Regions from separate parts of the Sphingomonas kaistensis genome, predicted to be linked through region 1. Evidence: predicted binding sites of a transcription regulator. Region 1 holds the regulator's gene; the other holds the start of a gene.
What was found. Region 1 encodes LexA, which represses DNA repair genes until DNA is damaged. Its sites were predicted from a motif close to GTTCCNCNCTTGTTCT; they were not measured.
Positions count from the first base shown of each region.

Region 1 (3,190 bases):
TATGCCGCCGTTCCGGGCGCCAGCTTCGACATCGGCGCGGATGACGAGCCGGTGGTCGAACCGCTCCCCAACGACGGCGGCTATGTGCTGGTCGACGTCGCCGAAGTGATCCCCGCCGCCCCGGCCCCGCTGGCCCGCATCCAGGACCAGGTCCGCACCGACTTCATCGCCAAGCGCGCGCAGGACCGCGCCAATGCGGCCGCATCCGCCATCCTCCAGCAGGTCGCCCAGGGCCGCTCGCTGGCCGAAGCGGTCGCGGCCGCCGGTGTCTCCGGGGTCAAGCCCCCCGAAGCGGTCGAGCTGCGCCGCGGCGCTCTCGCCCAGTTTGCGCAACAGGGCCAGGACGTCCCCCCGCCGCTTCGCATCCTGTTCACCCTTGCGCCGGGCAAGGCGCAGCGCGCCGCGGGCCCCTCGGGCATTTACCTCGTCAAACTCGACCGGGTGGTGCCGGGCAACGCCGCCTCCAACCCGCAGCTGATCGCCGGTGAAGTCACCAACCTCCAGCGCAGCGCGGGCGAGGAACTGGCGCTGCAATGGCTCGCCGCCGCGCAGAAGGAGCTTGGGGTCTCCCGTAATGAGGACGCGATCCGCGCCGCCCGCAGCCGCATCCTCGGCGGCGGCGCCCAAGCGGAGTAATGGGGCGCCGGAGTGACGTGCACCTCCTTGTCGTCGACAATCACGACAGCTTCACCTTCACGCTGGTCGACTACCTTCGCCAGCTAGGAGCGACCGTGACGGTGGCGCAGGCCGACACGCTCACCGTCACGCAAGCGCTCGCCCACGACGGCCCGCTGCTGATCAGCCCCGGTCCCGGCCACCCCGCCGACGCCGGCATCTCGGTCGCGCTCGCCGCCGCTTGCATCGAGACCGCAAAGCCCCTGCTCGGCGTCTGCCTCGGCCACCAAGCGATCGCACTCGCCGCCGGCGCAGCGATTGCCCGGGCCGAGCCGATGCACGGCAAGACCGACCGCATCACGCACGACGGCAGCGGTTTGTTCGAGGGCCTCCCCTCTCCGCTCACCATGGCCCGCTATCACAGCCTCGTGGCGAACGACGTGCCCGACAGCCTCCACGTGACCGCCCACGGCAGTGACGGCACCGTCCAGGCCCTCGCCCACCGTACCGCCCCTCTTCACGGCATCCAGTTCCACCCCGAAAGCATCGCCAGCGAGCACGGCCTTGCGCTTCTGGCGAACTTCCTGCGCCTCGCTCACGCCCCCGCTTGACACCCCCGCATCCGTTCCTTACTCGTTCCCCGTCTGTTCACTACAGGGCCTCGTGAACCATGCTCACCGTCAAACAACGCGAACTGCTCACCTACATCGACCAGCAGCTCAAGGCGTCGGGCATCAGCCCCAGTTTCGACGAAATGCGTGAAGCGCTCGACCTCAAGAGCAAGTCGGGGGTCCACCGCCTGATCTCCGCGCTCGAAGAACGCCAGTTCATCCGCCGCCTCCCCAACCGCGCCCGCGCGCTGGAAGTGGTGCGCCTGCCCGACACCCAAGGGTCGGCCCCCGCCCCGACCGCCGCGCCGCAGCCGCGCGCCGTGGTTCCCGCCAACGATACCATCGACCTGCCGCTCGCCGGCTGTATCGCCGCCGGCACCCCGATCGAGGCGCTGCAGGGCCAGGACAGCTTTCCCGTCCCCGCCGCCCTGCTCGGCCCGGGCGAACATTATGCGCTGGAAGTGTCGGGGGACTCGATGGTCGACGAGGGCATCCTCGATGGCGACTATGTCCTGATCCGCAAGTCCGACACCGCGCGCGAGGGGGAGATCATCGTCGCCCTGATCGACGACGCCGAAGCCACGCTCAAGACCTTCCGCCGCGAAGGCCAGATGGTCCGCCTCGACCCCGCCAACCGCGCCCACGAACCGCAGCGCTACGACCCGCGCCGGGTCAAGATCCAGGGCAAGCTCGCCGGCCTCATCCGCCGTTACCATTAAGCCGTCGTCCCGGCGCAGGCCGGGACCTCAGTCCTAACGCGCTGGCCTCATCGGTTTCCTTTCGCCGATCTGCCTCAATCCGCCGCTGACCGGCGGAACGCCTTCCCACCGTGCCGCTTTATTCCTGCGTACCCATTTCGCAGGAGGACACCAGCCATGGCCTACGACCGCTTTTCCGACGACAATTCCCAGGATCGCGCCCTCGACGACCGCTACGACCGCGACCGTGATCGCTCGCGCAGCTGGGGTCGCGGCTTCTTCCGCGGCGGCCGCGACGACCGCGGCCCGTCCGACCGCTACCGTGACGATCGCGACACCCTCGACAGCCGCCGCGACAACACGCGCATCGCCCGCGACGACGACCACCGCGCCCGCCGCGGCATCCCTTACGACGAAACCCCCGACCTCATCGCCTCGAGCAAGGTCGAAGGCACCCCCGTCTACGGCCGCGACGACCGCCGACTCGGCACCGTCAAGGCACTGATGATCGACAAGGTCCGCGGCCAGGTCCGCTATGCCGTCCTCAGCCATGCCACCGGCTTCCTCGGCCTCGACGAGGAAGTGGTCCCCGTCCGCTGGGAAGAACTGCGCTATGACGAACGCCGCGGCGGCTATCGCGTCGACTTCACGTCCGACGACGTCGCCTACACCATCGAAAACCGCCGCCGCGACCGCGAGCACGGCCGCGATCTCGACCGCGCCGGCCGCGTCCGCCGCTAAGCCCCCCACCTTGCCCACCCCGCCAGCCCCGCTAGGGTCGGCGGGGCCGGGCCAGGGGGTGGGTGTGACCAGCAAGCTATTCTACGGCGACAATTCGAACGTCCTGCGCACGCAAATCGCGGACGCCGAGATCTTCCAGGGCAAGAAACCTGGTTTCCCGTTTGGCGACCCCGCCAGCGTCAGGCGAGCCAAACGCAAAGATGTAAAAGCTCAGATCGATTAAGGATTTGATCTAAGGCTGTAGGCCAATACGAACCACACCGACCCGCCTTGCCCTGAGCGGCCCTCGTTCCCATTTCGCCCTATCGCCAGCGCCTTGCGCTTGCTTCCAGAACGAAAACGGAACAAACCTCCTCCATGCTGACTCACATCACCGTCAAGGGCGCGCGCGAACATAATCTCAAAGGCGTGGACGTCTCGATCCCGCGCGACCAGTTGACGGTGATCACCGGCCTCTCCGGCTCGGGCAAATCCTCGCTCGCCTTCGACACCATCTATGCCGAGGGACAGCGCCGCTACGTCGAG
Region 1 is NZ_CP145607.1:1,687,909-1,691,098, reverse strand. It holds gene V6R86_RS08275 (peptidylprolyl isomerase) at 1-636, shown strand, start outside; gene V6R86_RS08270 (aminodeoxychorismate/anthranilate synthase component II) at 654-1,226, shown strand; gene lexA (transcriptional repressor LexA) at 1,286-1,945, shown strand; gene V6R86_RS08260 (PRC-barrel domain-containing protein) at 2,102-2,665, shown strand; gene V6R86_RS08255 (hypothetical protein) at 2,730-2,888, shown strand; gene uvrA (excinuclease ABC subunit UvrA) at 3,023-3,190, shown strand, end outside.

Region 2 (3,190 bases), 490 kb from region 1:
TGGCGGTCAGCCGGCGGACGGCCCAGGCGCGGGCGCGCGCTTCGGCTTCGGTTCCGGCGAGCCGCTGGCCGACCTCGGTGGTGAGGTCTTCGGTGATCCGCCAAGCCATGTCGTCGCTCAGCGCGTCGGTGCGCAGGGCGGCGATGCGGGCATCGGGGTCCTGCGTCGGCTGAGCGGTGACGGGAAGGGCGGTCGCGGCGAGCAGGCCGGCAAGAAGGATACGCATGGCGTTGCTGTAGGCCGGTCGGCGGTGGGAGCAAGATCGCGGCCACCCGCGGCACCGGAAAATTGCCATTGAGTCCACTTCGTCCACTTCGTCCCAGGGCGGGACGGTCGCTATGGTGAAGCGACGGCGCGGCGGAAGGACGATCACCGCCAGAAATAGATCAGCCGCGGTCCTACATTGCAAGGTTCAGAGCAGCCGCATCTGCCGTCCCTCGGGCGCCCGAAACAGATCGCGGCGGAGCGTAAGCCGACCGGTTCCCAGCCCCGCCTTGCGGGTCGCCGCGGCGAAGCGGGTGCGGAGAAGATCGGCCCACGGGCCCTGACCCTGCATCCGGGTAAAGAAATTGGGGTCATTGTCCTTGCCCCCGCGCATCGACTGGATGGTCGCCATCACCTTCGCCGCGCGGTCGGGATAATGATCGTCGAGCCAGGCGCGAAACAGCGGCGCGACCTCGTGCGGCAGGCGGACGGGGAGGTAAAAGGCGGCGCGGGCACCGGCCGCAGCGCCAGCCGCGACAATGCGCTCGAGCTCGTGATCGGTGATCTGCGGCACAATCGGCGCGACGGCGAGCAGGGTCGGCACGCCAGCTTCTTGGAGGCGCTGTATCGCGGCGATCCGCTTTCGCCCGGCGGGCGCGCGGGGTTCGAGGGTGCGGCTGATCGCGGGATCGAGCGAGGTGACCGACAGCGCCACCGCCGCCAGCCCGCGGTGGGCGGCCGGCGCGATGAGATCGAGATCGCGCAACACGCGGTCGGACTTGGTGGTGATGGTGAAGGGGTGGCCCGTCTCGGTCAGCAATTCGATGATCGAGCGGGTGATGCGAAACCGCCCTTCGATCGGCTGATAAGGATCGGTGTTGGTGCCGAGCGCGATCGGCGCGACCTCATACCCCGGCCGCGACAAGGCGGCGTGAAGCAGCTTGGCGGCGTCGGGTTTAATAAATAGGCGGCTTTCGAAATCCACGCCGGGCGACAGGTCATGGTAGGCGTGGGTCGGCCGCGCGAAGCAATAGATGCAGCCATGCTCGCACCCGCGATACGGATTGACCGAGCGATCGAAGCCGATGTCGGGAGAGCTGTTGCGGGTGAGGATCGACTTTGGCCGCTCTACCGTGATCGTGGTTCGGCGCTGGGTGACACCGTCGAGCGCTTCCACCTCGTCGAGCCAGTCACCCTCGACCAGACGCTCGGGCAGGTTGAAGCGCGTCGGCACGGCATTGCGGGTGGCCCCGCGCCCCTGGATCGACTCGACAGCCATGCTGCAATCTTACGCGCTGGCGAGAACGAAGCAAGAACACGGACATCAAGACGCAACATAAGTGCCGGCAAGCCGTCATCGTCCGATGCTATTACCATGCCATGGAGAAGAAAGACTTTTCCCAGAACGAGCGGCCGCAAGATCCTGTGCTTCGCCCGAGCATGGCGGAGGAACAAAGGCTTGCGTTCGAGGACGATCAGCGGCGCATCAAGCGCGGAACGCAGATGCGCTGGCCCGGCTTTCTGTTCCGGAACTGATCAGCGCCGAACCGGGAACGTCGGCCAGCGATGCTGCGCCAGTTCGGAGAGCGTCGTCGTCGGCTGCCCTGAGAAGCCTTCATACACCCACAGGTTACGCATCACCGCGGGGACATAGAAACGCGTTTCCCAGAACGGCATGGATTCGATCCACAGCAACGGGTCGCCGCGATCGTTGACCTGCCAGCGCCCGACGGGAAGCGGGCCGGCATTATAGCTGGCGATCACCTTCGGCAGGTGCCCGCCGGTCGCGGGATGGCTGCGCATCCATTCGATCCAGGCCTGGCCGAAGCCCATGTTCACCGCCGGATCGCGCAAATCGCCGGGCTGCAGGCCGCGAGCACGAACGATGAGATCGCGGGTCGAGGGAAGCACCTGCATCAGGCCGACCGCACCGGCCTGGCTGACAGCTTCGGCGCGGAAGGACGATTCCTGTAGCGAGTGGGCCAGCGCCAGCGCCGGATCGATCCGCCACCCTTCACGCGGCGCCCAGCGCGGGGCGGGATAGCGCGCAGCGGCCGCGACCCGAGCGCCCGGTTGGCCGAAGTGGCCGAGGAAATGCTGGGTGGCGGCAAGCTCGAGCCGGGCGGCGGTGGCGACCAGCGCGGATTGTTCGGCGGGCGTGCCGATCCGGGCTTGGTGACGAAGCAGTTCGCCCGCGAGATCGCGCTCCCCGATGCGGACCAACTCGTTTGCGCGCGCCACGTTGGGCAGGCGGGCGATATTGGCCGCGGGGCCAAGATCGAGCGGGCTGAGCCGGGTTTCCTGACCCAGGGTGCGGCGCGCCAGCAGACCGTAGAAATTCTCACCATCGCGGGCGGCGAGGCGCAGCAGGGGCTGGACCGCGGCCGGACGGCGGCAGGCCATTTCCGCGCGGGCCGCCCAATAATAACCAGCTGCGGCAAGGCTCGCCTCCCGCGAGCGCTCACCGACTTCACGAAACGCGCGCGACGCGGTGTTGCAATCGTTCATCCGCCAGCTGGCGAGGCCGCTGACCCATTCGGCCTGCTGCGCCCAAGGGCCGGTCGGGGCTCGCGTGACCGAGATGCTGGGCGGCGGAAGCGGCGGGAGCGGGGCCGGCGCCGACGCGGTCATCTGGCCGGGGGCAAGCGGATCGCTTGGCGGTGGCAGAACCACGACCGGTGCGGGCGGGGGCGGCGGCGGGGTGTAGGCGCTGCGTGCCAAATCCGCCATGCGCCGCGCTTCGGCATCCTGGCCGCGCACGTAGTAAATCCACGCTACCCGTTGGCCGAGTTCGGCGCGGGCTTCGGCGCTGATCGACGGCAAGGATGCGGTGAGCAGGGCTTCCGCGCCGGCCGCATCGTCGACCTTGACCAGCGGCTCCATCGCCTTGCGCAGCCGATCGACCGCGGGTTCGCCGGTGACCGGGCTCGCCCGACCGCGCCGCGGCGCGGAGCCGATCGGGACCAGCGCGGCGCGGCGGGGGAGC
Region 2 is NZ_CP145607.1:2,180,631-2,183,820, reverse strand. It holds gene V6R86_RS10690 (M28 family peptidase) at 1-226, opposite strand, end outside; gene V6R86_RS10685 (PA0069 family radical SAM protein) at 413-1,483, opposite strand; gene V6R86_RS10680 (lytic transglycosylase domain-containing protein) at 1,741-3,190, opposite strand, start outside.
Region 2: V6R86_RS10685 (PA0069 family radical SAM protein) is a predicted target of LexA. The motif match lies at 1,688-1,703, and genes of this name have one in related genera.